DNA from 3 places in the Buttiauxella ferragutiae genome. Region 1 is predicted to be linked to each of the others. Evidence: predicted binding sites of a transcription regulator. Region 1 holds the regulator's gene; each other region holds the start of a gene.

Region 1 (10,342 bases):
CGGAGACAAGCCAACCAGTGGCATAATGGTGGCGAAAATACGGTTAGCGCGATTCGCCGGATAGTAATCGGTCACCAAAGCTTGCCAACTGACGGCCGCAGAACAGACGCCAACCGCCTGAACAAAACGCAGTACCAGTAGCGCGGTGGCGCTTTCAACCCACAGCATGCCGATACAACCGATGGCGAACAGGCTTAAACCCGCCAGTAATACCGGTTTACGACCGAAGTGGTCTGACAATGGACCCCACATCAACTGGGCAAACGCAAAGCCGGCAAGGAACAGACTCAGGCTGGCACTGACGGCAGAGGCGTCGGTCTGTAAATCTTGCTGAATGGCAGCGAAAGCAGGCAGATACATGTCTGTGGCGAGGAACCCCAGCACACTTAATCCGGCCAGCCAGATAAGAAATCCTTTTGATGGTTGCATAATTTTCTCTTGTTTTATCTTGCAGGTTAATCGCCGCGAGAGTGTACGGAGTGCAATTACGCTTGTGAAACGCTAATATTTGTAGGTTGCGTTCAAAAAATTTGTGAGCAAAGAAATGTGGTCAGAATACTCGCTGGAAGTCATCGATGCGGTAGCGCGCAATGGCAGCTTCAGCGGTGCAGCACAAGAGTTGCACCGCGTTCCGTCTGCCATTAGTTATACGGTGCGGCAACTCGAAGATTGGTTAGCCGTTCCGCTATTCGAACGTCGTCATCGGGATGTTGAATTAACCCCTGCTGGCGTCTTTTTTCTCAAAGAAGGCCGCTCTGTTATCAAAAAAATGATGACGACACGGCAACAGTGCCAACAGATCGCCAATGGATGGCGTGGTCACCTGGCGATTGCAGTTGATAACATTGTAAAACCGGAGCGAACGCGGCAACTGGTGCTGGATTTCTATCGCCATTTTCCTGATATCGAATTACGTATCTTTCAGGAAGTGTTCAACGGCGTGTGGGATGCGCTGGCGGATGGACGCGTAGAAGTGGCGATTGGCGCGACTCAGGCGATTCCGGTTGGGGGGCGTTATGCCTTCCGTGATATGGGAACGTTGAGCTGGCGTTGCGTGGTGGCTTCCTCGCACCCACTGGCACAGTGCGATGGGACGTTAAGCGATGATGACCTGCGTGCCTGGCCATCGCTAGTTCTGGAAGATACTTCGCGTTCATTACCAAAACGAATTACCTGGCTGTTAGATAACCAGCGCCGCGTGGTAGTGCCTGATTGGGCGTCCGGTTCGGATTGCTTGAGCGCGGGGTTGTGTATCGGCATGGTGCCGTTACATATTGCCAAACCGTGGGTTGCTTCAGGGAAATGGCGCGAATTAACGCTGGATAATCCATTCCCTGACGCGGCATGTTGCCTGACATGGCAGCAAAACGATGCATCGCCAGCGTTGGCCTGGCTGTTGGATTACTTAGGCGATAGTGACACGATGAATCAGGAGTGGCTACAGGAGCCGCTGTAAGTCTGCTGGATGTCGCTTGCGCGACATCCGACACACACTTAGCGGCGATAATCGCGAAACGGGCCATCAGCCACAGAGCGGCGTTCAATCAGACGCGGGTGAACCTCAATCGACTGCGACTCTTCGCGTTTGTTGACGATTCTATCCAGCAGCATATTAAACGCCGTTTCCCCTAGCGAATCTTTCGGCTGGTGGATGGTGGTCAATGCCGGTGAGAAGTAACGCGCGTTGCGCACGTTGTCGTAACCGATAACGGAAATATCCTGCGGCACGCGCAGCCCCATTTCATCAGCAGCGCAAATAGCACCCATCGCCATAATGTCGCCGCCACAGAATACCGCTGTTGGGCGATGAGACTGGCCGATGATCTGCTGCATGGCGCGGTAACCTGATTCAGGTTCAAAGTCACCCTGAACAATCCAGTTTTCCGGAATGGAAATTCCCGCTTCTTCCAGTGCTTTCATAAAGCCTGCGTGGCGGCCGCCACCGGTGTTACGTTCCATTTGCCCGGGAATGGCGCCAATTTCGCGGTGGCCGCGTTCAATCAAATAACGTCCAGCAAGATAACCGCCGTGGAAAGCGTTATCGACCACGGAGTCGGTGAAATCGGCACGAGCCTCGCCCCAGTCCATCACCACCATAGGGATGTGACGGTACTCTTCAAGCATGGTGAGCAATGATTCAGGATATTCAGAGCACATCACTAACAGGCCATCGACTCGCTTTTGTGCCATCATCGATAAGTAAGCGCGCTGCTTTTCAAAGTTGTTGTGCGCGTTGCCCAAAATCAGGGTGTAGCCTTTTTCAAAGCAGCTATTTTCCACCGCTTCGATTATCTCGGCGAAATAGGGTGCTTCACTGGAAGTGGCAAGCAGACCAATCGTTTTGGTGTGATTAACTTTCAGGCTTCGTGCTACGGCGCTTGGCGAGTAGTGCAATTCTTTAATTGCTGCCCACACCGCATTGCGCGTTTCTTCCGCCACAAAACGGGTTTTGTTAATCACATGTGATACGGTTGTAGTGGAAACGTTTGCGCGCTTCGCCACGTCCTTGATTGTCGCCATTAAAATTCACTCCGGGCTATATCGTAAACCCTTGATTGCTATTATGTTAAACGTTTGCGTACGCTGACTCCACAGGCAACATGATGGTTGCAGGTATGCCGGGATTGCGACATAAAACGGGAGGAGGGCATTGAATTGACGATACGCAACAAATTAGCGAGGGATTTTGGCCTATCCAGGCGAAAAGTGGAAGAGGGAAAATTGATATCAGATTAAAACCTGGAGGATTTTTATCTCTGGTTGTGGGAAAATCACCCTGACACATCGATTGTATGGATATAAAAGGAGTTTAATGATGAGCACCGATTTGAAATTTTCAATCACGACGACGGTAATTGTTTTGGCTTTGATTGTTTTCGGCGCACTAACTGCCGTACTGCACTGATTTTTACGCTTTGATCAAGATGGGCCGCAAATCGCGGCCCATTTACTTTTGCATTAAGCTGCTAAATTCTTCGCAACAAATGCCCAGTTCACCAGCGCCCAGAAATGCTCAAGGTAGCCAGCACGAGCATTGCGGTAGTCGATGTAGTACGCATGTTCCCACACATCCACAGTCAACAGCGGTTTAGCTGCAGTCGTCAGTGGGGTGCCAGCGTTAGAGGTAGAAACAATCGCTAATGCGCCATCTTCCTGTTTAACCAGCCATGTCCAGCCAGCACCGAAGTTCTTGATAGCAGCATCAGTAAATTGCTGCTTGAACTCAGCGAAGCTACCAAAAGATTTATTGATGGCTTCCAGCAGTTCGCCAGTTGGCTCGCCGCCAGCATTTGGTGCCAGGCAGTTCCAGTAGAAAGTGTGGTTCCAGACCTGAGCGGCGTTGTTAAATACGCCACCTTCGGAAGTACGAACGATCTCTTCGAGGGTTTTACCCTCAAACGCGCTGCCTTTAACCAGATTATTCAGGTTAGTGACATAGGTTTGATGGTGTTTACCGTAATGGTATTCCAGGGTTTCGGCGGAGATATGCGGTGCTAAAGCATCTTTTGCATACGGTAGTGCAGGTAGTTCGAACGACATTGCTAACTCCTTATTATTGTTTACATCTAGACAACACTTTTAGTGCGGGTTTAGGGTAACAAATTGAAAGGGTAAGCAAAAGAGGAACACGCCTGCCCAATGAAGGGCAGGCGCAGATTTTCGACGAATTTTTAACGAATGGTTTTGGAAGTCATGACACGTTTAGCGCCAACATAGTGGCGTTGCCAGTAATCTTCGCTCAAGGAAGTGATTTGGATATCCCTGCCAGAACGTGGAGACTGAATGAACTTACCGTTGCCTACATACACGCCTACGTGATCCGCAGTGCCGCGACCTTGTGTACGGAAGAATACCAGGTCACCTGTTTCCAGCTCACCACGATCCACCGAAGAGGCATCACGCAGGTGATACATTTCGTTAGCAGTGCGTGGAATACGGAACTTCACCAAATCTTTATAGGCGTAATAAACCAGACCGCTGCAATCGAAACCGGTACGCGGTGAAGTCCCACCCCAGCGATACGGTTTGCCAATCTGGCCCATCAATTTGTTCATCGCCGTTTTCTGTGCTTTTTGCACCCGGACTTTATGCGCAGCGGCAATCGTCGTTGGTTGCTCTGCTTTGACTTTCACGCAATGCGTTTTATAACCTTTACGAGGTTTACTGCATTTTTCGGTGAGAGCAACAGGCTGGACTTTCGCGAGCTGAGAGGATTTTTTGCGGTCTTTACTGGCAAGATTTTTTGTTTTAGCACTGCTGGAGTTTTTAGCGGTTTTACTCGTTGAGGCAGTGGTTTCTTTTTTCTTGCTGGTTGTTTTGGAGGTGGTGTTGGTTTTCTTGCTGGCGGTAGTGGTTTTATCTTTACTCTTACTGCTCTTTTCTGTGCTCTTGGTTGTGCTTTTCACAACGTGCGCTTTATGCGCCGCCACGGGACGAGCGTGCTCAGACGCCTGCGTCAATGGTGTATACGGCAAGGTAAATAGCAGAGCACAGAGCGTGATAGAAATTTTTGTTATCCGCGCCACTCGACAATCCCCTGGTTAAAATGAATGCATGATAATTACCATCATGCCCGTGTATGATTTTGCGAAACCCGCCGATTCTAATCTATTAAGTGAGATAAAGTTAACAACCTTTTACCTATCGTCGTGCTGTTTCGTAACCAGTCGCAAAAAAAATCATCAAACTTAAGGTCATAAGGTGATTTATTGATCAGGGATAGGGTTAATTCCTGATTTGCAGCTACCGGAAAAGTGTTATTCTTGAGACATGTTATCCCTCCATCGCGTAGTACACAGAAACCCTGCAAAAATTGGTGTTTTCTGGAGAGGGTATCGATCGCTACAATGGCAGGCTACTGCCGAGACCAGGTTTGAGGAAGCAAGCAATGAGCACTATTGAAAAAATCCAACAACAGATTACTGAAAACCCAATCCTTCTTTATATGAAAGGTTCCCCGAAACTGCCTAGCTGTGGTTTCTCAGCCCAGGCTGTGCAGGCGCTGTCTGCCTGTGGTGAGCGTTTCGCCTACGTTGATATTTTGCAGAACCCGGACATCCGTGCTGAGTTGCCAAAATATGCCAACTGGCCGACTTTCCCACAATTGTGGGTTGATGGCGAGCTGGTTGGCGGTTGCGACATCATCATTGAGATGTATCAACGTGGTGAATTGCAGGCGCTGATTAAAGAATCTGCTGCTAAGCATAAATCTGAAGAGCCAGACGCAGAGTAATTTGCTGTTAGTTATTAAAAAGCGACCGTTAAGGTCGCTTTTTTTATGCTCACGATTCGGGGTCTGCAGGGAGTGGCAGCGGCCAGCCACCTAAACGCTTCCAGCGATTCACTATCTCGCAAAATAGCTGCGCGGTTTGCTCGGTATCATAAAGTGCAGAGTGCGCCTGGCTGCTATCAAACGGCATACCAGCAGCAATACACGCTTTCGCCAGCACCGTTTGGCCTAATGCCAGTCCGCTCAGTGCGGCGGTATCAAAGGTGACAAACGGATGAAAAGGGTTACGTTTTAATGACGCGCGTTCTGCCGCGGCCATCATAAAGCTGTGATCAAAGGTGGCATTGTGCGCCACCATAATTGCACGGTTACACCCACTGTCTTTGATGCCTTTGCGCACCATCTTAAAAATCGCATGTAGCGCGTCATATTCACTGACGGCACCACGCAACGGGTTGTGCGGGTCAATACCATTGAAGGCCAGCGCTTCAGGCTGAAGGATAGCGCCTTCGAAAGGTTCGACATGGAAATGCAGGGTTTCATCAGGCATTAACCAGCCGTCCAGATCCATCTTTAAGGTGATGGCAGCGACTTCCAGTAAAGCATCGGTTTTCGCGTTAAACCCAGCGGTTTCAACGTCAATGACTACCGGATAAAAACCACGAAAGCGGTCACACAGGCCTTGCAGTTGCGTGTTGTCAGACATCAGGATCTCTTAATACGGGGAAAAAGCAGCGCGCATTATGGCAAATTTTAAGAAGGGAAGCTAACGGGCAGGTTTACCGCCCGTTAGTTGAGTATTAGTTACCCAGGCCTTTACCCGCATCTTTGCTCTCGATGAGCTCGATTTTGTAGCCGTCTGGATCTTCAACGAAAGCGATAACGGTGGAGCCGCCTTTTACCGGGCCAGCTTCACGGGTTACATTGCCACCGTTGTTGCGAATACGCTCGCAAGCTTCGGCGGCATTATCAACGCTCAATGCGATATGGCCGTAGGCGTTGCCCAGATCGTAGCTCTCGGTACCCCAGTTATAAGTCAGTTCGATAACGGCTTCTTCGGTTTCCGGGCCGTAGCCAACAAACGCCAAAGAGTATTTATATTCTGGGTTTTCACTGGTACGCAGCAGGGTCATGCCCAGTACGTTGGTGTAAAAATTGATAGAGCGTTGCAGATCGCCAACGCGCAGCATGGTATGAAGTAAGCGCATAAATTCCTCTTTTCCCCTTCATTCTTCAAGTTGTGACGGTGTTGGCTGCACTCACTCACCCCAGTCATTTACTCAAGTAAGCTCCCGGGGATTCCTGAGCTTGCCGCCTGGCCACAACTAGAATTATTTGGGTAAAATTAAAGGGTTAATTTCTAAATGTGAGGGTAAGTATAGCGGCGAATTCACGCCGCTATCAATCGACAGGTCTTATAAAGTTGGGTAATCGGTATAACCTTCAGCACCGCCGCCATAGAAGGTTTCAGGACGTTGGGCGTTGAGTTCGGCATTGTGATGCAGGCGTTCGACCAAATCAGGATTGGCGATGTAATCGCGGCCAAAAGCGACAGCGTCGATTAAACCTTTCTCGATTAACGACTCCGCTTTCTCTGGGGTATAAGCGCCCGCGCCGATGATCACGCCGTTGAAACGTTCACGCACTTTCAGACGGAACTCTTCGCTATACGGTTTGCCGCCAGCCCAGTCAGGCTCTGACATATGCAGATAAGCGATGCCGCGCTTGTTCAATTCTTCAATCAGATACAACGCATCGGCTTCTTCATCCGGGCCGTTATCCACGTTTTGGAATGAACCGATTGGCGAGACGCGGATACCAATTCGGTCGGCACTCCATTCTTTGCTCACGGCATCGACCACTTCCAGTACCAGACGCGCACGGTTTTCGCGGCTACCGCCATATTCGTCCGTACGATGGTTGGAGGTCGGTGACAGGAACTGGTGCAGCAAATAACCGTGCGCGGAGTGCAGTTCGACCATGTCAAAACCAGCATCACGGGCGTTACCTACCGCCTGACGGAAATCATTGACGATGCCCGGGATTTCATTCAGCTCAAGCGCACGTGGCAAAGAGGTGTCGACGCGAATGGCGTGGCCATTTTCATCCCGCAGTGAGGTGCGCGTACCGGCAGAAATCGCCGATGGCGCGACAGGCGCTTGCTGGCCTGGCTGAATGCTGGAGTGAGAGATACGGCCGGTGTGCCAGAGTTGTACCGCAATGCGACCTTTTGCCGCATGAACACCGGCGGTGATTTTCTTCCACGCAGCGATTTGCTCATCGCTGTGCAGACCGGGTGCGCCTTCATAACCTTTAGCTTGCGCAGAAATTTGCGTGGCTTCACTGATGATAAGGCCGGAGCTTGCGCGCTGGCGATAATATTCGCCCATCAATGGGGTTGGGATATCGCCAGGCACAATGCTGCGAAGACGAGTTAATGGCGCCATAAAAATGCGGTTTGGTGTGGTAATGGCACCGACTTTCAGTGGGGTAAATAATTTATCTGCTGACATGGGTTATCCTTTGAATAGACCGGTCGTCTAGTAATTGAGTAAATAAAAAAGCCTGTCAGGAGACAGGCTCCGCTAATAATTGGCTAACGTGGGCGAGGGCGCATTCCAGCGGTATCGCGCTACGTGAAATTTTCGCTTGTAAGCTGGCTCCCAGCCACAGGGCATAAATCACTTGTGCCTGGTTTAACGCCGAGTCGGTTAATTTAAGGCTTGATTCGGCATGCCCCTTCTCCAGTGCATCTGCAATCTGGGAAACGATTTGCGCCGAACCTTTATTTAAGGCTGTGCGCATATCTTCTGAAAGATCACACACCTCAGCCGAAAGTTTAACCGTCAAACAACTGATCAGGCTGCCATGTTGCGAAAACCAGGTGACAGTTTCCTGATACCAGGCGATTAATTTCTCACGGTAATTCCCGCTGTCTTGCGAAAAATGCTGCTGCAATCGCAGGTTATAAGCGGTGTAATACCTCTCCAGCATCGCCACGCCAAACGCCTCTTTTGAGCGAAAGTAGTGATAGAAGGAACCTTTCGGTACTTCGGCGGTGCTTAACAGTTCGCTTAATCCCATGCCAGTAAACCCACGTTGCAGACAAAGCTGCTCGCCGGTAGCAAGAAGATGTTCACGAGTGTCATGTGCGGGATGTCTGTTCATGGAAAGAACTGTAATAGACCAGTCGGTCTAATGCAAGTATCAGGTGGCAGAATTTTTACGATATTTTTGTGGTTACGGAACAGCGAGGCGTAGTCTTTATAAAATACGGAAGTCACCAGAATAATGATTAGCAGACCCGCCAGTACGCCAACGGTGCGCGATAGCAGGGTGTACCACCAACGCGAAGGTTTGATTTTAATCGTGGCCAAAAACACTGCGCATACAATACCGGTGAGCCCAGTCCACATCAGTAATTGCGGTGTAACCAAAGTCACGACGTTGGTCATCATGTTTTTGTCGATAACTGCGCCACAGGTGAACATAAAATAGTTACAGGCCGCGCAGCCAGGCACCAAAATCACCAGTAATGGTTTACGCAACCACGGCAGGTTAATCAGGCTAAAGATTATCAACCAGGCGCTAAATAAAACCACTGGCACCGAAATGGCGAAAATCCAGCTGTGGAACGAATTTGGTTCAATAATTTCCCAGCTGCGTTTGATCAACAAGAAATTGATTATGGTGAAGAAGAACGCGCAGTAGAGATTAAACTTTGAATCGTTACACTGTAACTTTTTCAGGGTTTCCATGACAGCCATAAGTGCTCATAAGTAATGGGCACAGACTAAAGAATGAAGATTAGGTGAACCTTAATTTAAGCAAAACGGTCATCGTCCGCTATTCGGGATACGTGTTGAGAATATTCACCGCCGCGCTTGCAACATTTTGGATGAAGGGCTTCAATTGAAATAACACAAGATTACGGGGGTGAGGGTGTCTGAACAGCTAGAGTTTTTCCCGATACAAAGCCCATGTCGCGGGATCTGCCAGTCGGATGAGCGCGGCTTTTGCCGTGGTTGTATGCGTAGCCGCGATGAGCGTTTTCAGTGGCAGCAAATGAGCGATGGGCAAAAGCAGGAAGTACTGCGCTTATGCCGCCAGAGATTGATACGCAAATTACGCGCAAGCAAGTCCACTCCCCCCGAAGAACCGCAGCAACCCTCACTTTTTTAATTCGCTGATCTCGCTATACTCACTCGCAGAATTCGTTTCTTACTGAGGATAGGCTTTATGGTACAGCGCACTACGATTTCCCCGCAGGGACCTGAGTTTTCTCGGCTTGTTATGGGCTATTGGCGTTTGATGGAATGGAACATGTCCGCTCGCCAGCTGGCCAGTTTTATCGAAGAACATGTCGACCTGGGAATCACTACAGCCGATCACGCCGATATTTACGGTGGTTATCAGTGCGAAGCTGCCTTTGGCGATGCGATGCGCCTGGTGCCACACCTACGGCAGAAAATGGAAATTGTCACCAAGTGCGGGATTGCCACCACCGCAAATCCAGGCCATGCACTGGGGCACTACATTACTGACAAATCACACATCATCAGCAGTGCCGACTCTTCACTGCAAAAACTGGCTACCGACTACCTCGATTTGCTGTTAATTCACCGCCCGGATCCGCTTATGGATGCTGACGAAGTGGCTGAGGCGTTTACCTCGCTGCATCAGAGCGGCAAAGTGCGCCATTTTGGTGTCTCTAACTTCACTCCTGCGCAATTTAGTCTGCTGCAATCACGTCTGCCGTTTACGCTGGCGACTAACCAGGTAGAGATTTCCCCAGTGCATCAGCCAACGATTCTTGATGGCACGCTGGATCAATGCCAGCAACTGCGCATCCATCCTATGGCGTGGTCATGCCTGGGCGGCGGGAGCTTGTTTAATGATGAAACTTTCCAACCGTTGCGTGATGAGCTGCGTGCTGTGGGAGATGAACTGGGGGCGGAAACTATCGAACAAGTGGTTTATGCCTGGGTGATGCGTTTACCCGCGAAGCCGTTGCCAATTATCGGCTCCGGTAAGATTGAGCGCGTACGTTCAGCGATTCACTCTTTAAGCCTCGATATGAACCGCCAACAGTGGTTCCGCATTCGTAAAGCT
Region 2 (10,342 bases), 2.5 Mb from region 1:
GCCTGGGCAGTGATTTTTGGCGTCAGCAGCGAAGAGGTAAGCTTTGGCGATATCGGGTAAATATTCACCAATGAGTTGATATCTACCGCAGTGCCGTGCTCTTTAACCATGTTTTTACTGGAAACATCCAGATGAGTGCCAGGAATTATCGTGCAGCCACTCATGAGGGAAAGCAGTGAAAAAATCACTGGTTTAATTAATATTATTTTTTTCATTATATCCACAACAAAGGGAATAGGCATATGACTAACTAAACGACAAAACTTAAATGACATCTAATTACCTTAGATGCCATAAAAATATTCAGTCCGCACACTCATGAATAAACATTAAGACCTGCACTGTCAACATGCCATTTATTAATGATATATTAAACTTTATTAATAACCCGTGACAGTAGTGCCCGATTAATACTTCTGCAGAAGAAATTATTCCCTACGCGTCAGAAAAAAAATAAACAAGAGAATTATCTTTGCTGAGTTAATAGCCAAATAAAATAACGATAAGCAACATGATATTGCATTAGATTGAGAAAGAACTGATGGGGATAACGTTCATACCGCCCTCACCCCGGCCCTCTCCCTGAGGGAGAGGGAGGAAAGAGGTAATGCCCTCTCCCTTAAGCAAAGTGGGGAAAGAGGTAATGCCCTCTCCCTCAAGCAAAGTGGGGAAAGAGGTAATGCCCTCTCCCTCAAGCAAAGTGGGGAAAGTGTTTAAAACATCAGCCAACCGACCAAAGGTGCGATCAACACCATCACTACGCCGGAAAACATCATCACCAGGCTTGCTACCACGCCTTCCTGCGGACCCAATTCGTAGGAGCGAGCGGTACCTGCGCCATGTGACGCTGCACCAAAACCAGCACCCTTTGCCATTCCTTCACGAATAGCAAGGCGCAAAAACAACACGTCTCCCACAGCCATACCAAATACGCCTGTCACCACCACAAATAACGCCACCAGTTCTGGTTGCCCGCCAAGCGGTTTGGCAGCGGCTAATGCAAAAGGCGTGGTAATCGAGCGCACAGCCAGGCTGCGCTGAATTTCGTCGGAAAGGGTAAATAAGCGTGCCAGCCAGACTGAACTAGTGACAGCCACCACCGTTGCGGTGATAACGCCGGCTGTGAGTGACATCCAGTGGCGTTTAATCACCCTGAGATTGTCATAAACCGGCACCGCAAAAGCGATGGTCGCCGGGCCAAGTAGCCACAATAGCCAGTGCGCTTCACCCATGTAATTTTGATAGGAGATGTGGCCAAAAATGAGCATCGCCACCAGCAGTAATGGCGTTAATACCAGCGGCATTAATGGCAACTTTCGGAAACGGCGATAGAGTTTTTTATTCGCAAAATAGAGCCCGAGCGTGATAACCAGACACAGCATGCTTAGCTGGAAATTATTCACCGCGTGCCTGCCTGCGGGCTTCTCGCGCCAGTTCAAAACGATAGACTTTATCCACCACCAGCGCAGTAGTACCGAGTACCAGCGTGGTGCTGATAGCAATCACCAGGAAAATGCGCCAGCCGTCGACCATTAGTAGTTCGGCGTAATTCACCACCGCGACCACGGCGGGGACGAAGAACAACAACATTTCGGCCAGCAACCAGCGAGAACCTGCCCGTACCCATTTCAGGGGCACCACGCGGAAAACGATTAACGCCAGCAGTAACAGCATTCCTACCAGGTTCGCAGGCAGCGGCAAATGCCACCATTCCACCAACTGTTGGGCAAAAATAAACAATCCCGCGTATAGCGCCACTTGTACTGGCACCTGAATACGGCGAAAAAAAACTGGCGTAAATTCACGTAACGCCACGGCCATGAGAGCCACACTCCAAAAAAAGATCAGGTGGCGATTATAGTTAGCCAACTCCATTGAAAGAAATGAATTAAAATCATCAGAGGTATAGTCAACGGGAATAGTTATGGACATCAGGACACTGCGTTATTTTGTTGAGGTGGTTCGCCAGCAAAGTTTTACCCGCGCTGCCCAGAAGATGTTCGTCACTCAGCCGACCATCAGTAAAATGCTGCGCAATCTCGAAGATGAACTGGGCTGCACGCTGCTGATTCGCGATGGCCGCAAGCTGTTACTCACCGACACCGGTGAGGTGGTTTATCAGCACGGTTTGGCAATTTTGGCGGAGTTTCGCCAGTTGGAAGCCGAACTTGGTGATATTAATCATCTCAATAAAGGTGTACTGCGCCTTGGTATTCCCCCGATGGTCGGCATGTTGATGGCAGGGCCAATTAGCCTGTACCGCCAGCGCTACCCTGGCGTCGAGCTGAAGATTTCCGAATTCGGGGGTTTGACGGTGCAACAGGCGGTGCTTAATGGCGAGCTGGATTTAGCCATGACCGCGCTACCCGTTGATGACGAACATACCTTTTCCACGCTGCCGTTGATCCAGAATCCGCTGTGCGTTCTGGTGCCACGATCTGGCCCGTGGACGACGCGCACCAGCATCGACCCTATTGAACTTGCCGCGCATCCGCTGCTTATCTACAACGAAGATTTCGCCCTGAGCCGCCAGCTCATTCAGCTGTTTCAGGAGCATGGATTTACGCCGCGTATCGCGGTGCGTAGCGGGCAATGGGATTTCCTTGCCGCGATGGTACAAGCGGGTGTTGGAATTGCGATTTTGCCAGAAACGATTTGCCAGAAGCTGGATAAAAACACCTTGATGTGGCTGCCGTTAAACAGCGATTTGACGTGGCAACTGGCGATGATTTGGCGTGAAGGGGTTTATATTTCGCAAAGTGCGCAGGCGTGGATTTCGTGTTGTAAGGAGTTTTGGCCGGTTTAGAACAGAGTAAATAGCATCAATTATTTACGGATATAAAATCCAATGTGGATTATATGTCCGTAGTTATATTGTTACAAGAAAGCTCTGATATAGAGATTTTATTGATCCACCTTAAGAAATCGATATTTCAATTACGTAACATCGGCCAAAACACTGAATGACTACAATTCATCGTATAAAAGGAATTAACATGAGAAGTGCTTCCATACAACTGATCTCCCGGACTGGTGGAAAGTATAACCACTATAGTCAAAATGATTATATCGTGAAAAATAAATGGGGACATGCGGACCCCTCTAAAAGACAGGGAGCATGGATTGGTAATAATCATGACAGTAAAGGCTACGTGACTGAATATGGTGTAGAAGGCGGGGTTTGTCTGGGACTGGCGGGAACATACCTGATGGCGGGTAAAATCTGGGAGACATTCAAGCCGTATATCGCAGGCGAAAGGGGGAAAGGCTTAGTCCGTGGCATCGTGAATTACCAGGAGCAATTAAGCAAAGTTGGCAACATGGCGGCGATGAAAACGGTACTTCATACTATTCTCAAGAATAATAATGTGAATTTTATTAATGAGAATAGAGTCTCCCCAACAAATACTGCTGAAGAAATCAGCACTGGAATATTAAATAATATAGAACAAGGGTTTGGTTATCATTTGTCTATTAAAAGAGCTGGGGGTGGACACTCATTAGCAATACGCCAGGAACAGGGCAAAATAAAATTGTTTGACCCTAATTATGGAGAGGTAACTTACCCTTATGAACAAGGGCGTTGTGAGGGAATGGCTACATTTCTGACGCATCTCTTTTCTCAATATTATAATAAGTACTTTCTTATCTCGATTGAGCGCTATGCCTTAAATTAACGCTCTTCATCCTCTCCCCCTGCTGAGGGAGAGGAACCGGGAAAATTATTGCTGCTCGACCAATAGCGCTTCGAGCAAATCGAGATCGTGCAGCAGCTTCATTAAAGTGTCGTTGCTGATTTTCTGCGTCGCGCGTAAATGATAAAGCTCGGCGCGTTCGGAACGTAACGCGGCCAGACGGAAGCGGCGCTCAAGGTTCTCTTCAAGCTCGCTACTTTCCATATCATTTCGCCCATCAGCACGGCGGCGCAAGTTCCCTATCACGCGTGAGCTCACCTCTTTGAGCAACTGATCGTCAATGTTCTCGTTGACATCAGATTGCAGGCGTTCTTCCATTTTCTCAATGGCGGTGATCGCCACTTCAGCCGTGGCGGCACGGGCAATACGCTCTTCCTGGCGCGCCATCGATTTGTCAGGGACTTCGACATTGCGCAGCAGAATCGGCAGCATGATCACCCCGACTAACAGCGAGAATAAAATCACCCCAGCCGACAAGAAAATAAGCTCATAACGTGCCGGGAATGGCGTGCCATTACCGAGTAACAGCGGGATGGAAAGCACACCAGCAAGCGTAATTGCCCCGCGTACACCGGCGAACGAAGCAATACACAGCTCGCGCGTGGAAAAGGAACCGAACTCCAGCGGGCGTTTTTTCATAAAGCGCAAGCTGAGGCGTTTCATGGTCCACAGCCACAAGAAACGTAAGCCGATGAGGGCAAAATAGATAAGCCCGATGTCAACAAATAGCATCCACAATTCGACGTTCGGATCGGCGTTTGCGGCAGCAATCGACGTTTTCATGATGTCTGGTAATTGCAGGCCCAGCAGCAAGAACACCATGCCGTTGAACACAAACTCGAGCATCGCCCAGACGCTATTGGCACGCAGGCGCATCGCCAGTGGAGCACTGCGCAACACACCAGAACGGGTGATCGTCATACCGGCGGCCACGGCGGCCAGGATGCCGGAAACGCCAATGTGTTCAGCAATCAGGTAAGAAGCAAACGGCAGCAGTAACAGCAGCAGGATTTGCGTGGCGGGTTCATCACCGCTCCAGCGGCTCATCAGGCGCAGTGATTTTCCGTACAGCCAACTGACGGCAATCCCCGCCAGCAGGCCGCCAATCGCCACTTTGAAGAACTCGAAGGTCGCTCCGCCGACGCTAAAGACCATCGACCCAACCGCCACCGCGACGGCCATTTTTAACGATACCAGGCCGGATGCGTCGTTCATCAGCGCTTCGCCCTGCAATATCCCCATAATTTTTTTAGGAATGCGCCCTTCTCCGACGATACCGGAAAGCGCCACGGCATCGGTCGGTGAAAGCACCGCCGCCAGAGCAAATGCCGGAAGTAGCGGAATGCCTGGCACCAGGTAGTAAATCAGGAAGCCAATGCCAACCACAGTGACCAGCACCAGAACCAGCGCCAGGCCAATGATTTCCCTCCCGTGACGAAGAAATTCGTTGGTCGGTGTTTTCCAGCCATCGGCAAACAGCAATGGTGGAATAAACAGCACCAGAAAGAGTTCCGGATTGAAATCAACATGCAAACCGAAGTGAGGCCAGGCAAGCACGGCACCTATCGCAATTTGCATTAACGGAAGCGGGATCTGGAACGGCAGCATACGTGTAGCCACACCAGAGAGCGAAACCACAAGGGTCATGATGAGAATAGTAAAGAAGATTTCCATGCTTTCCTTAGTCGCAGTGTTTTGTGAAACCCTTTTTGCAGGATGTTGTTATACCCAATAGTAAAACAACTTTTTACACAGGAAGGAAACAGGAAAAGATTTGATTGGTTTTGAAAGGAGTATTCAGAGTTTTTGCTCTAAATAATTCGAGTTGCAGGTAGGCGGCAAGAGAGCGAATCCCCAGGAGCTTACTAAAGTAAGTGACTGGGGTTCGCGAGTGCAGCCAACAACCCTGCAGCTTGAAGTATGACGAGTAAAATTAAATTGCCCAACCGCCGGCATAGAATGCGACTAAGGCGATTGCGATAGCCACGGTACCGATGTTCAGCTTGCGCCATTCACCAGAAACAACGCGGCCAATGACCAGCGATGCAAAGCCAATCATGATGCCGGTAACGATGTTACAGGTCAGCACGATGAATACCGCAGTGATCAGGCCAGCCATGGCATCAACGAAATCAGCGAAGTCGATTTTTGCCACGTTGCTCAGCATCAGCAGACCCACATACATCAGCGCCGGAGCGGTGGCGTAAGCAGGAACCAGATAAGAGAGCGGAGAAAGGAACAGAATCAGCAGGAACAGCACGCCGACGGTGATGGCTGTCAGACCGGTTTTACCGCCCGCCGCAGTACCTGCCGCAGACTCGATGTAAACGGCCGCTGGCGCTGCACCCACCAGGCCTGAGAACACGGAGCTCAGGGAGTCGGTAGTCAGTGCTTTACCGCCATCAATGATTTGACCGTCTTTATCCAGCAGATTTGCCTGGCCCGCGACAGCACGGATGGTGCCGGTTGCATCGAATACCGCCGTCATCACCAACGCCAGAACGCTCGGTAACACCACTGGATTCAGCGCGCCCATAATATCCAGGCTACCAATCAGTGAATTGCCCGCTTCATCTTTCAGCGATGGCATCGCGAAGATGCCAGAGAAATGCACGGTTGGATCGAAAATCAGGCCAAAAATAGAAATACCGATGATGGTCAGCAGAATGCCGCCAGGGACTTTCAGCTTTTCCAGACCGATGATGACCGCCAGGCCAATCAAAGACATGATGACCGGGAAGCTGGCGAAATGGCCCAGCGCAACGGGCAAGCCATCCAGCGGGTTTTTGATAACCAGGCCGACACCGTTTGCCGCAATCAGCAGCAGGAACAAGCCGATACCAATACCCGTGCCATGCGCAACACCCATCGGTAAGTTACGCAAAATCCAGCTACGAATGCCGGTTGCAGAGATGATAGTAAACAGCACACCCATCAGGAAAACAGCACCCAGAGCAACAGGCACACTGATGTGTTGACCTAATACCAGGCTAAATGCGGTAAAGGCAGTCAGTGAAATAGCGCAACCAATGGCCAGCGGCAGGTTTGCCCACAGGCCCATCACCAAAGAGCCAACACCGGCGACCAGGCAAGTTGCCACAAAGACCGCCGCAGGAGGGAAACCTGCTTTACCGAGCATGCCCGGCACGACGATCACGGAGTACACCATCGCGAGGAAAGTGGTTAAACCCGCCACCACTTCCTGACGAACGGTACTGCCACGTGCAGATATTTTGAACCAGGCATCGAGACCGCCGGTTGCACGCGGAGAATGATTAGACATAGTGAAAAATCCCCTGAGATTTTTATGATTACGTTGGTATGCGTGGTTGGCAGACCGCTGCCAATTAAACGTTCAAATTCTTAAAGAATACGAATTGATCCCTGTGCTGCGTTTGCGACAAAAAAGGGGCGTCACAAAAAAAGCAAACGTTTAACTCCGCGCATACAAACTGAGCGTCAAAATTAAGGCAAACGATTATCCGGCCTTCTTACATGGATTTTCAACCGAACTTTGCCGCTTTTTGCGGAAAAAAGCGTTAGCAGGCGAAATTATCGCCACCTCGTGCGCAAACGTTATCGTCAATGCGCAATTTAGCAACAATGATGCAAGATACTGGTTATATATTTTCCTGACTCATAGGATTTTTCGATAGAAGGAATTAAGGGATTTCGAACGGCCCACCTTGCTGAATTGCTCTCTGCCAGGCAGGGCGCATTTGCACTTTACTGTGCCAATTCTGGAGATTCGGTAAATCGTTGATGCCGCCGCGAGAGAGCAACGCGATAACCGGGAAACTCATCTGTATATCTGCCGCACTAAACGCCTGGCCTGCAAACCACGGATTTTTTTGTAGCGAATCTTCGAGATAACGCGCATGGGTCATAATCTGTTTATTCAGATAGGCCTTTTGCACACCTTGCCCCAGTAGATTACCAACCGGACGCAGTAACCACGGAACAGGCTCTTTTCCCAGGCTGCCGAAAACCAGTTTCATCATTAGCAATGGCATTAACGATCCTTCGGCGTAATGCAGCCAAAAGCGATAACGCAGTTTTTCCTGGCTGGAAATCGGTTTGAAGCGGCTTTCTAAATCGTAGGTTTCTTGCAGATATTCAATGATTGCCCCTGACTCGGCGAGAATATTGCCATTATCTTCCACCACTGGCGACTTCCCTAACGGGTGCACAGATTTTAATGACTCAGGTGCCAGCATGGTCGGTTCGCGCTGATAGCGAACAATCTGGTACGGCACTTGCAGTTCTTCAAGCATCCATAAAATACGCTGCGAGCGGGAGTTATTGAGGTGATGGACGATAAGCATGAGTCAACCTTCTGTTTAACAAGATGAGTTAACTATAGGTAAATGAGCAAAAAGTGAAGTATTAGAACTGTACAAAAAAGATGCAAATCACCTTGAAACCTGGCCGAAGGGATCTACAATTAAGTTGTCAGCGCAATCCGGAACCTCCTGAGAATGTGTGATTGAGGGACGCTGATGTCGGGGGAAACCCTCCTTGCGAAAAGCGGGATAGATCGAAAGACAAAGACCGGGAACAAACTAAAGCGCCGAAGTTGGGCGCTTTAGTTTTGCCTGCCATTCCATCGCTTCACGCCAGTGTTAATCCTCAAGAAGACGCGCGCCCGTCCCCTGCTCACCGAGTTTATCGCCAGGATTGCGCAATGGACAATCGGCACCCGATAAACAGCCGCAACCGATGCAGCCATCCAGTTCATCCCGCAATGCGGTTAATGTATGAATGCGCCGCTCCAGCTCTTCACGCCATTGTGACGACATCTTTTTCCAGTCGTTTTTATTAATTTTATGCCCATCAGGCAGCACACCAAATTCTTCACCAATCGTCGCCAGTGGAATACCAATGCGCTGGGCAATCTTAATAATCGCCACGTTTCGCAGCACATCACGCGTGTAGCGCCGTTGGTTGCCGCTATTTCGTACGCTTTTGATTAACCCTTTGCTCTCATAGAAGTGCAACGCAGACACGGCGACGCCGCTACGCTTCGCCACTTCTCCCGGACTCAGTAATGATTTAAAGCGCGGTGATTTCTTTTCCATTTTGCTCTTTACCTCAAGTTAACTTGAGGAATTATACTCGCTGCCAACAAATCCGGCTATGGGGATGGTTTATGGCACACCAGGATATTATTCAAACATTGACTGAATGGATTGACGATCACATTGATCAGCCGCTGAGCATTGACGCTGTGGCAAAAAAATCTGGTTATTCAAAATGGTATCTACAAAGGATGTTCCGTACCGTGAAACGCCAGACGTTGGGTGAATACATTCGTCAGCGCCGACTACTGATGGCGGCGAAAGAGTTACGCAACACTCAGCGCCCGATTTTCGATATCGCGATGGATTACGGTTACGTGTCTCAGCAGACTTTTTCACGCGTTTTCCGCCGTGAGTTTGACCGCACACCAACCGACTATCGCCATCACGCCTGACGCTGTCCGCTAAATATTTGTACCTGAGTTCATCGAAAAAACGGAACAGAAAATGTGCTGCTCAAGTGGCTATTAAAAGAACGATTGTGATATAGTTCACAAATCCTGTGAAACAGGAATTCTCTTACATTTTCGTTCCGAGGCACAGATTCATGGCGGCAATCACAACCAGCGTTTTGCTAATGCGCTGGCCTTTAGTCAGTGCGGTTTTGATGTTTTTAGCCAGCACGTTGAATATTCAATTTCGCAAATCTGATTACGCGTTTTTAGCCGCGATCAGCAGTGGCCTGGGCATCGCGGCTTCATTGTGGTTTGCGACCGGTTTATTGGGCCTGACATTGGCCGACTTCCCGGTTATCTGGGAATCGTTTAAAGACATTATGATTGAGATCTCAAGCCACACCCCACCTGAATGGCCGATGGTGATGACCTGATCAAATTGAGGGGGCAAAGCCCCCTCAAGTTCATATTGACCACTGCAATCAAACTGTTTTACTGCTTCGACAACCCATCAAACCAGCTTTTCCATTCCGGCACCGCTGTCGCAAACGTACCACGATGATCGGTTTCCCCAGTGGAAATGGCCTTCACCATCGAGTCACCCTTCTGCATTGCATAAGTCATTGCCATACGCGCGTCGTCTACCGGAACGGCTTCATCCGCGTCGCCATAATAATTGCGCACCGCAGAACGGTAATCCCATTTGTAGGCTTCTGTCTGACTGAGCAATTTCCCGAAAGCTGACGCTTTTAAAGCCTGAGGATCGTACATTTCAGGGCGAAGCAGGATATGCAGATCCGTCGGGATCGCACCGGTGTACGGCGTGCGGTCGTAAGCTGCTTTTGACATCGTATAGTACTTATCGGCAATCACGGATCGCGCTAAGTCAGGCGAATCGTAATAGTTTTCGAAGGAGAAGGCGGCAAGGATGAAAATGCTATTCAGCCAGACCGCAGGATGCGCTTGCGGTGTGTAGAGCGCACCACTCACCAGCGCATATAAATCCAGCGGCGCGCTAGCTGTCGCAGTGGCATCGACCTTCACACCCATAACATCAAGTTTTTGCAGCAATGACATCGAAACAAAGCCGCCTTGCGACCAGCCTGCAAGAAAGAGTTTATTGGTCGAAATATTCTTCTGCTTCAGTACGTTCCGACTGGCCATTAGCATGTCA
Region 3 (10,342 bases), 2.5 Mb from region 1:
CAACGTTCCTTCAGGACCCTTAAAGGGTCAGGGAGAACTCATCTCGGGGCAAGTTTCGCGCTTAGATGCTTTCAGCGCTTATCTTTTCCGCATTTAGCTACCGGGCAATGCCATTGGCATGACAACCCGAACACCAGTGATGCGTCCACTCCGGTCCTCTCGTACTAGGAGCAGCCCCCCTCAATTCTCCAGCGCCCACGGCAGATAGGGACCGAACTGTCTCACGACGTTCTAAACCCAGCTCGCGTACCACTTTAAATGGCGAACAGCCATACCCTTGGGACCTACTTCAGCCCCAGGATGTGATGAGCCGACATCGAGGTGCCAAACACCGCCGTCGATATGAACTCTTGGGCGGTATCAGCCTGTTATCCCCGGAGTACCTTTTATCCGTTGAGCGATGGCCCTTCCATTCAGAACCACCGGATCACTAAGACCTGCTTTCGCACCTGCTCGAGCCGTCACTCTCGCAGTCAAGCTAGCTTATGCCTTTGCACTAACCTCACGATGTCCGACCGTGATTAGCTAACCTTCGTGCTCCTCCGTTACGCTTTAGGAGGAGACCGCCCCAGTCAAACTACCCACCAGACACTGTCCGCAACCCGGATTACGGGTCTACGTTAGAACACCAGCCATTAAAGGGTGGTATTTCAAGGTTGGCTCCACAAGAACTGGCGTCCTCGCTTCAAAGCCTCCCACCTATCCTACACATCAAGGACCAGTGTTCAGTGTCAAGCTATAGTAAAGGTTCACGGGGTCTTTCCGTCTTGCCGCGGGTACACTGCATCTTCACAGCGATTTCAATTTCACTGAGTCTCGGGTGGAGACAGCCTGGCCATCATTACGCCATTCGTGCAGGTCGGAACTTACCCGACAAGGAATTTCGCTACCTTAGGACCGTTATAGTTACGGCCGCCGTTTACCGGGGCTTCGATCAAGAGCTTCAGCTTGCGCTTAACCCCATCAATTAACCTTCCGGCACCGGGCAGGCGTCACACCGTATACGTCCACTTTCGTGTTTGCACAGTGCTGTGTTTTTAATAAACAGTTGCAGCCAGCTGGTATCTTCGACTGCCTTCAGCTCCACGAGTAAATCGCTTCACCTACCGACAGCGTGCCTTCTCCCGAAGTTACGGCACCATTTTGCCTAGTTCCTTCACCCGAGTTCTCTCAAGCGCCTTGGTATTCTCTACCTGACCACCTGTGTCGGTTTGGGGTACGATTTGATGCTACCTGATGCTTAGAGGCTTTTCCTGGAAGTGCGGCATTTGTTACTTCAGCACCGTAGTGCCTCGTCATCACACCTCAGCGTTGAATAAGAGTCCGGATTTACCTAAACTCTCCGCCTACATGCTTAAACCGGGACAACCGTCGCCCGGCTAACATAGCCCTCTCCGTCCCCCCTTCGCAGTAACACCGAGTACAGGAATATTAACCTGTTTCCCATCGACTACGCCTTTCGGCCTCGCCTTAGGGGTCGACTCACCCTGCCCCGATTAACGTTGGACAGGAACCCTTGGTCTTCCGGCGAGCGGGTTTTTCACCCGCTTTATCGTTACTTATGTCAGCATTCGCACTTCTGATACCTCCACCAGACCTCACAGTCCAGCTTCAACGGCTTACAGAACGCTCCCCTACCCAACAACGCATAAGCGTCGCTGCCGCAGCTTCGGTGCATGGTTTAGCCCCGTTACATCTTCCGCGCAGGCCGACTCGACCAGTGAGCTATTACGCTTTCTTTAAATGATGGCTGCTTCTAAGCCAACATCCTGGCTGTCTGTGCCTTCCCACATCGTTTCCCACTTAACCATGACTTTGGGACCTTAGCTGGCGGTCTGGGTTGTTTCCCTCTTCACGACGGACGTTAGCACCCGCCGTGTGTCTCCCGTGATAACATTCTTCGGTATTCGGAGTTTGCATCGGGTTGGTAAGCCGGGATGGCCCCCTAGCCGAAACAGTGCTCTACCCCCGAAGATGAGTTCACGAGGCGCTACCTAAATAGCTTTCGGGGAGAACCAGCTATCTCCCGGTTTGATTGGCCTTTCACCCCCAGCCACAAGTCATCCGCTAATTTTTCAACATTAGTCGGTTCGGTCCTCCAGTTAGTGTTACCCAACCTTCAACCTGCCCATGGCTAGATCACCGGGTTTCGGGTCTATACCCTGCAACTTAACGCCCAGTTAAGACTCGGTTTCCCTGCGGCTCCCCTATACGGTTAACCTTGCTACAGAATATAAGTCGCTGACCCATTATACAAAAGGTACGCAGTCACCCCATAAAAGAGGCTCCCACTGCTTGTACGTACACGGTTTCAGGTTCTGTTTCACTCCCCTCGCCGGGGTTCTTTTCGCCTTTCCCTCACGGTACTGGTTCACTATCGGTCAGTCAGGAGTATTTAGCCTTGGAGGATGGTCCCCCCATATTCAGACAGGATACCACGTGTCCCGCCCTACTCTTCGAGTTCACAGCATGTGCATTTTTGTGTACGGGAGTATCACCCTGTACCCTGCGACTTTCCAGACGCTTCCACTAATACACAAACTGATTCAGACTCTGGGCTGCTCCCCGTTCGCTCGCCGCTACTGGGGGAATCTCGGTTGATTTCTTTTCCTCGGGGTACTTAGATGTTTCAGTTCCCCCGGTTCGCTTCGTTAAGCTATGTATTCACTTAACGATAGTGTGACGAATCACACTGGGTTTCCCCATTCGGAAATCGTCGGTTATAACGGTTCATATCACCTTACCGACGCTTATCGCAGATTAGCACGTCCTTCATCGCCTCTGACTGCCAGGGCATCCACCGTGTACGCTTAGTCGCTTAACCTCACAACCCGAAGATGTCTCGTAAGACACAATCGTATGTTGTGAAAATTTGAGAGACTCGAACATATCGTATTCCCATTCCTTATTACGGAGGAATGAGACGACATGTCGTTTCAATTTTCAGCTTGTTCCGGATTTTTAAAGAGCAAATACTTCTCAGCACACTGTTAAACAGTACACTTAGAAGTATTGGGTGAGCATGAAATGATGGTGGAGCTAAGCGGGATCGAACCGCTGACCTCCTGCGTGCAAGGCAGGCGCTCTCCCAGCTGAGCTATAGCCCCATCGATTTCGTAAAACCTTTTGATTTACCTTTAACTTCTCATCAGGCAAGGCGCGTCACCGCGAAGCATACTAAAGTATGTGAGCGGGGTCGCAACACAGCATGGAGAGAAGTTTGGTAGGCCTGAGTGGACTTGAACCACCGACCTCACCCTTATCAGGGGTGCGCTCTAACCACCTGAGCTACAAGCCTATAAGGTTTTACTGCTCGTTTTCTATCAGACAATCTGTGTGAGCACTACGCAAGTTCGTATCTATTAGGTAAGGAGGTGATCCAACCGCAGGTTCCCCTACGGTTACCTTGTTACGACTTCACCCCAGTCATGAATCACAAAGTGGTAAGCGCCCTCCCGAAGGTTAAGCTACCTACTTCTTTTGCAACCCACTCCCATGGTGTGACGGGCGGTGTGTACAAGGCCCGGGAACGTATTCACCGTAGCATTCTGATCTACGATTACTAGCGATTCCGACTTCACGGAGTCGAGTTGCAGACTCCGATCCGGACTACGACGCACTTTATGAGGTCCGCTTGCTCTCGCGAGGTCGCTTCTCTTTGTATGCGCCATTGTAGCACGTGTGTAGCCCTACTCGTAAGGGCCATGATGACTTGACGTCATCCCCACCTTCCTCCAGTTTATCACTGGCAGTCTCCTTTGAGTTCCCGGCCGAACCGCTGGCAACAAAGGATAAGGGTTGCGCTCGTTGCGGGACTTAACCCAACATTTCACAACACGAGCTGACGACAGCCATGCAGCACCTGTCTCAGAGTTCCCGAAGGCACTAAGCTATCTCTAGCAAATTCTCTGGATGTCAAGAGTAGGTAAGGTTCTTCGCGTTGCATCGAATTAAACCACATGCTCCACCGCTTGTGCGGGCCCCCGTCAATTCATTTGAGTTTTAACCTTGCGGCCGTACTCCCCAGGCGGTCGACTTAACGCGTTAGCTCCGGAAGCCACTCCTCAAGGGAACAACCTCCAAGTCGACATCGTTTACGGCGTGGACTACCAGGGTATCTAATCCTGTTTGCTCCCCACGCTTTCGCACCTGAGCGTCAGTCTTTGTCCAGGGGGCCGCCTTCGCCACCGGTATTCCTCCAGATCTCTACGCATTTCACCGCTACACCTGGAATTCTACCCCCCTCTACAAGACTCTAGCCTGCCAGTTTCGAATGCAGTTCCCAGGTTGAGCCCGGGGATTTCACATCCGACTTGACAGACCGCCTGCGTGCGCTTTACGCCCAGTAATTCCGATTAACGCTTGCACCCTCCGTATTACCGCGGCTGCTGGCACGGAGTTAGCCGGTGCTTCTTCTGCGAGTAACGTCAATCGCCAAGGTTATTAACCTTAACGCCTTCCTCCTCGCTGAAAGTACTTTACAACCCGAAGGCCTTCTTCATACACGCGGCATGGCTGCATCAGGCTTGCGCCCATTGTGCAATATTCCCCACTGCTGCCTCCCGTAGGAGTCTGGACCGTGTCTCAGTTCCAGTGTGGCTGGTCATCCTCTCAGACCAGCTAGGGATCGTCGCCTAGGTGAGCCATTACCTCACCTACTAGCTAATCCCATCTGGGCACATCTGATGGCAAGAGGCCCGAAGGTCCCCCTCTTTGGTCCGAAGACGTTATGCGGTATTAGCTACCGTTTCCAGTAGTTATCCCCCTCCATCAGGCAGTTTCCCAGACATTACTCACCCGTCCGCCGCTCGTCACCCAGGAGCAAGCTCCCTGTGCTACCGCTCGACTTGCATGTGTTAGGCCTGCCGCCAGCGTTCAATCTGAGCCATGATCAAACTCTTCAATTAAAAGCTTGATTTGCTTCAACTCGTGAAGCGGTGCTCAAAAATTAACTTTCGTAATAATTCAACTAAATGAATTACTGCTTGGTCACTCTTCAAGACTTGATATTTTTTTGATACCCGAAGGTATCTGAGATATCAATCCTGCGAGTGCCCACACAGATTGTCTGATAAATTGTTAAAGAGCAGTGAGTTAGGCGCTTTCGCTTGCTAACTCGAGGTGGCGTATATTACGCTTTCCTCTTTCAGAGTCAACCCTTAATTTCAGGATATTTGACTCTCATCGCCGCCGTTACTCTGTGATGTTGTTCACATGTTCCGTGTCGATGGAGGCGCATTATAGGGAGTTCTGCTGAGGCTGCAAGCCTAAATATGCAGTAATTTGACTGACTGCTGCAATCCCCAGCAAAACCCCGCCTTATACGCAGTTGTGCACAAAGTTATCCACAATTGTGATGAAGTCCCAAATTTTGCGAGCGTGACGCAAACGTTTTCGCTACAATGCCCCCGCATTAAAAGGACACCCCGTTTTGGGGCGTTAGCTGAGTTTTAGGGAAAATAACTAAAATTCAGCTAACGCTCTTCTATATGCGAACCAAAGCTAAGGGATCAAACCATGCAACAACGTCGTCCTGTACGCCGCGCTCTGCTCAGTGTTTCTGACAAAGCCGGTATCGTCGAATTCGCCCAGGCGCTCTCCCAACGTGGCGTGGAGCTGCTGTCCACTGGCGGAACCGCTCATCTGCTGGCTAAAGCTGGCCTGCCGGTAACCGAAGTCTCTGACTACACCGGTTTCCCGGAGATGATGGATGGACGTGTCAAAACCCTGCATCCAAAAGTCCACGGCGGCATTCTGGGTCGTCGCGGCCAGGATGATGCCATCATGGAACAACACGCTATCTCCCCGATTGATATGGTTGTCGTCAACCTCTATCCATTCGCCCAGACTGTTGCCCGCGAAGGTTGCTCTCTGGAAGATGCGGTAGAGAATATTGATATCGGCGGCCCAACCATGGTGCGCTCGGCGGCGAAGAACCATAAAGATGTCGCAATCGTAGTAAAGAGCAGTGACTACGAAGCGATCATTAGCGAGCTGGATGCTAACGAAGGATCCCTGACGCTCGAGACTCGTTTCGATTTGGCGATTAAGGCTTTCGAGCACACCGCCGCTTACGACAGCATGATCGCCAACTACTTCGGTAGCATGGTTCCTGCCTATCATGGCGAAAGCAAAGATCCTTCCGGTCGCTTCCCTCGCACGATGAACCTGAACTTCATTAAGAAGCAGGATATGCGCTACGGTGAAAACAGCCACCAGCAAGCCGCCTTCTATATAGAAGAAGAAATTAAAGAAGCGTCGGTTGCCACCGCGACACAAGTTCAGGGCAAAGCGCTCTCTTATAACAACATTGCTGATACCGATGCAGCACTGGAATGTGTGAAAGAGTTCAGCGAGCCTGCCTGCGTAATCGTGAAGCACGCCAACCCTTGCGGCGTGGCTGTCAGCGATTCCTTATTTGATGCATACGACCGCGCCTATAAAACCGACCCAACTTCCGCATTCGGCGGCATCATCGCGTTCAACCGTGAACTGGATGCCGAAACCGCGCAGGCGATTATCTCTCGCCAGTTTGTCGAAGTGATTATTGCCCCGTCAGCAAGCGTTGAAGCGCTGAAGATTACTTCCGCTAAACAAAACGTTCGCGTTCTGACTTGCGGCCAGTGGCAGCAGCGTGTTCCGGGTCTGGATTTCAAACGCGTTAACGGCGGTGTGTTAGTACAGGATCGCGATCTGGGTATGGTGACGGCCGCAGACCTGCGTGTTGTCAGCAAGCGCCAGCCGACAGAGCAAGAACTACGTGATGCGTTGTTCTGCTGGAAGGTGGCGAAGTTCGTGAAGTCCAACGCGATTGTCTATGCCCGCGAGAATATGACTATCGGTATAGGTGCGGGCCAGATGAGCCGTGTTTACTCCGCCAAAATCGCCGGTATCAAAGCAAGCGATGAAGGCCTGGAAGTGAAAGGTTCAGCAATGGCGTCTGATGCCTTCTTCCCATTCCGTGACGGTATTGATGCCGCAGCGGCAGTTGGCGTGAGCTGTGTTATCCAGCCTGGCGGCTCGATCCGCGATGACGAAGTGATTGCCGCCGCTGACGAACATGGGATCGCGATGATCTTCACAGACATGCGCCACTTCCGCCATTAATCCTGGAGCATCTATAAATGAAAGTATTAGTGATAGGTAATGGTGGGCGCGAACATGCGCTGGCCTGGAAAGCGTCACAGTCGCCATTGGTACGCACGGTATTCGTTGCACCAGGCAATGCCGGTACAGCTCTGGAACCTGCTTTGCAGAACGTGGCGATTAACCCGACGGACATTCCTGCTCTGTTGAGTTTTGCGCAAAATGAAAAAATCGACCTGACGATTGTTGGCCCGGAAGCACCACTGGTGATTGGCGTGGTTGATGCCTTCCGTGCCGCTGGTCTGAAAATCTTTGGCCCAACCCAAGGTGCCGCGCAGTTAGAAGGCTCTAAAGCCTTTACCAAGGATTTCCTGGCTCGCCATAAAATCCCAACTGCTGAATACCAGAACTTCACCGAAGTGGAGCCTGCTCTGGCCTACGTCCGTGAAAAAGGTGCACCGATTGTGATTAAGGCCGATGGCCTGGCCGCAGGTAAAGGCGTGATTGTCGCTATGACGCTGGAAGAAGCAGAAGCCGCCGTTAACGATATGCTGGCGGGTAACGCATTTGGTGATGCCGGCCACCGTATCGTGGTGGAAGAGTTCCTTGATGGCGAAGAAGCCAGCTTCATTGTCATGGTAGACGGCGAAAACGTGTTACCAATGGCCACCAGCCAGGATCATAAGCGTGTTGGCGATGGCGATAGCGGCCCGAATACTGGCGGTATGGGTGCGTACTCCCCGGCTCCGGTCGTGACTGATGAAGTCCACCAGCGTGCTATGGATCTGGTTATCTGGCCGACCGTGCGCGGCATGGCAGCTGAAGGGAATACCTATACCGGTTTCCTGTATGCCGGGCTGATGATCGACAAGCAAGGTAACCCAAAGGTTATCGAGTTTAACTGCCGCTTTGGCGACCCTGAAACCCAGCCTATTATGCTGCGCCTACAATCAGACCTGGTTGAGCTGTGCCTCGCCGCATGTGATGGCAAGCTGGACGTGACAACATCGAAGTGGGACGAGCGCCCATCTCTGGGTGTAGTGATGGCGGCTGGCGGCTACCCTGCCGATTACCGTCACGGTGATGTGATTCACGGTCTGCCACTTGAAGAAGTCGCAGACGGCAAAGTATTCCACGCCGGAACCAAATTGCGTGAAGACGATATGGTGGTGACTAATGGTGGTCGCGTTCTGTGCGTGACCGCATTAGGCGATACCGTCGCACAAGCGCAGCAGCGAGCTTATGAGTTAATGAAGGATATCCACTGGGATGGCAGTTTTAGCCGCTCAGACATTGGTTATCGTGCCATTGAGCGTGAAAACGCGAAATAAGACTCGAAGTGCTCCTGAAAGACCGCCCGCGTGGCGGTTTTTTTATCTAGAATTTCGCAGGCTTCGGTTGCCAGCTACAGAAGTCCTGATTCGCCACCAGTAATAGTTGTGAACCTTCTGGTGCTTCCAGCCACGCAATGCTGACATCCATCGATGAGTGACGTTGTCGATTCGCAATATGGCTTAGCGCCGCGCTATCGAGATTGGGTTCGATTGTCTCGCCTTCACAGGTCGTCACTGTACCATTGCTGTGCCAGCGCCCTTGTCGCAAAACAACACGCCCAGTACGCAATGCTTCACTTGTGGCTTTCATCTGGCTCGCCTGATATTGATACAAGGCGATTTGGTCGTTAGAGAGCTGCTGCTTTTGACCGTCTACTTCGCGCTGCATAAAGCTCAGTTCGCCGTGATCGTCAAAACGCACTTTTACGTGCTCTGACGGCTGACTCAAAATCGTCATTTCAATCGAAATGAGTTGCTCACCCTGCCAACGGTAATCACTGGTGGTGGTTGCACCCTTCTGCCTCGGGCTAAACGCCGTAAGCATGCGGATAGTGTCATCATCACTGTTGTCTTTACGCCAAATGCGCACAACACCTTGATCGGCAATATAGCCGCTCGCGGTAAATGGCGGGAGAGGAGGTTTGCTGCTGCATGCCATTAACAGCAATGTGCCTGTCAGAACGGCCAAAGGACGCCAGACAAACAAAAGGGGCGTAAACGCCCCCCTGCTAAAACTGTTCACTGACACTTGTTAACTTACTTAACAGCGTCTTTCAGTGCTTTGCCTGAAACAAATGCCGGCACGTTAGCTGCGGCGATTTTGATTTCATTACCGGTTTGCGGGTTGCGGCCAGTGCGCTCAGCACGGTGGTTTACCTTGAAGGTACCGAAACCAACCAGTTGTACAGCATCACCTTCTTTCAGAGACTCAGTAATTGCAGCCAGAGTGGATTCCAGAGCAGCTTTAGCCTGTACTTTAGACAGGTCAGCCTTGTCAGCAATTACATCAATCAGTTGAGTCTTGTTCATAAGTTATCCTTACAATGTGTTTATCGCTTGCTAAGCATCGAGTGCGACGGAAATGCCAAAAAAGCACTCTCCTGCATACACGCACCGATAGCCACTATTTTTCGCCCCACAAATGTAGACCAGACGGGGGGCTAATTGGAAGCCTTCAGGGGTGACAATTCGGACTGTAAGTCACGTTTTGCTGTCTTACTGCTGAAAAATTATACCAATATTGCTGCTACCCGCCTCGCGCAGGTCCGAGCGAAGCCCTTTGATCAACTCAATATCACGTTCTTCGCAGTCAGCCAACAGACGGAAAATCTCCCACTGAATGTCCCATTCCTCTTCAACAGCAGGGTTTTCTTTCAGTTCTTCGTCGGTCATTTCGCGACCAGCCTGGGTCATTTCTAACATAGCAACAGTCGTAATTGATGCCTTGCTGACTTCAATTGCGTGTTCCAGCGTTTCCCCTGAAAGACGTGAATGAAGTAATTCACTCAGCGCAACGCAAGCATCGATTGCCGGATAAACACCGTAAATATCGTAGTCATCAGCAACTGGAATACCTTCTTCGAATTTCTCGAGTTGGCTATCAAAGTTAACTTTCGCATCTTTGACCGTCAATGTTTCCCAAATCAAATCGAGAATGCGGCGATACAGTTGAGGATCACCAAATTCGGTCTGCTGGCAGAACATGGCGTAATTCGGGTACATACGTTCGCATAAAGAAGCCATGAAAGTGACATGCTGCCAGCTTTCCAGTTTCTCAAGGCGCAGATGGATTGGGTTTTGTAACATAACGATGTCTCAAAGACGGAATATTAGCGGCAGTTTACCTTAATCACCCTTGAATTGCTTGCCACCGAGTGAAAGCCGGACGCCCCGAAGCTACGGCATCCGCCCAGCGAGTCGGC

Evidence for each region. Region 1 encodes PurR, which represses purine synthesis genes. Its sites were predicted from a motif close to CANGCAAACGTTTGCNTG; they were not measured.
Region 2: MNO13_RS22755 (NCS2 family permease) is a predicted target of PurR. The motif match lies at 7,118-7,135, and genes of this name have one in related genera.
Region 3: purH (bifunctional phosphoribosylaminoimidazolecarboxamide formyltransferase/IMP cyclohydrolase) is a predicted target of PurR. The motif match lies at 5,382-5,399, and genes of this name have one in related genera.

What each region holds. Positions count from the first base shown of each region.
Region 1 covers NZ_CP093332.1:2,482,106-2,492,447, forward strand. Annotated here, with positions in the region: gene punC (purine nucleoside transporter PunC) at 1-429, opposite strand, end outside; gene punR (DNA-binding transcriptional activator PunR) at 545-1,456, shown strand; gene purR (HTH-type transcriptional repressor PurR) at 1,495-2,520, opposite strand; gene cydH (cytochrome bd-I oxidase subunit CydH) at 2,816-2,905, shown strand; gene sodB (superoxide dismutase [Fe]) at 2,959-3,540, opposite strand; gene MNO13_RS11435 (C40 family peptidase) at 3,672-4,526, opposite strand; gene MNO13_RS11440 (Grx4 family monothiol glutaredoxin) at 4,889-5,233, shown strand; gene rnt (ribonuclease T) at 5,283-5,936, opposite strand; gene gloA (lactoylglutathione lyase) at 6,031-6,438, opposite strand; gene nemA (alkene reductase) at 6,646-7,743, opposite strand; gene MNO13_RS11460 (TetR/AcrR family transcriptional regulator) at 7,799-8,398, opposite strand; gene MNO13_RS11465 (phosphoethanolamine transferase domain-containing protein) at 8,395-8,997, opposite strand; gene MNO13_RS11470 (DUF1289 domain-containing protein) at 9,173-9,412, shown strand; gene MNO13_RS11475 (aldo/keto reductase) at 9,470-10,342, shown strand, end outside.
Region 2 covers NZ_CP093332.1:4,941,094-4,951,435, forward strand. Annotated here, with positions in the region: gene MNO13_RS22725 (polysaccharide export protein) at 1-215, opposite strand, end outside; gene MNO13_RS22730 (LrgB family protein) at 714-1,403, opposite strand; gene MNO13_RS22735 (CidA/LrgA family protein) at 1,396-1,821, opposite strand; gene MNO13_RS22740 (LysR family transcriptional regulator) at 1,925-2,806, shown strand; gene MNO13_RS22745 (YopT-type cysteine protease domain-containing protein) at 2,997-3,677, shown strand; gene MNO13_RS22750 (Na+/H+ antiporter) at 3,723-5,369, opposite strand; gene MNO13_RS22755 (NCS2 family permease) at 5,629-6,978, opposite strand; gene MNO13_RS22760 (glutathione S-transferase family protein) at 7,358-8,020, opposite strand; gene soxR (redox-sensitive transcriptional activator SoxR) at 8,318-8,773, opposite strand; gene soxS (superoxide response transcriptional regulator SoxS) at 8,845-9,168, shown strand; gene MNO13_RS22775 (YjcB family protein) at 9,321-9,602, shown strand; gene MNO13_RS22780 (alpha/beta hydrolase family protein) at 9,661-10,342, opposite strand, start outside.
Region 3 covers NZ_CP093332.1:5,007,419-5,017,760, forward strand. Annotated here, with positions in the region: rRNA gene MNO13_RS23010 (23S ribosomal RNA) at 1-2,824, opposite strand, end outside; tRNA gene MNO13_RS23015 (tRNA-Ala) at 3,032-3,107, opposite strand; tRNA gene MNO13_RS23020 (tRNA-Ile) at 3,222-3,298, opposite strand; rRNA gene MNO13_RS23025 (16S ribosomal RNA) at 3,368-4,907, opposite strand; gene purH (bifunctional phosphoribosylaminoimidazolecarboxamide formyltransferase/IMP cyclohydrolase) at 5,518-7,107, shown strand; gene purD (phosphoribosylamine--glycine ligase) at 7,125-8,417, shown strand; gene MNO13_RS23040 (DUF1481 domain-containing protein) at 8,464-9,162, opposite strand; gene hupA (nucleoid-associated protein HU-alpha) at 9,177-9,449, opposite strand; gene MNO13_RS23050 (YjaG family protein) at 9,636-10,226, opposite strand; gene nfi (deoxyribonuclease V) at 10,270-10,342, opposite strand, start outside.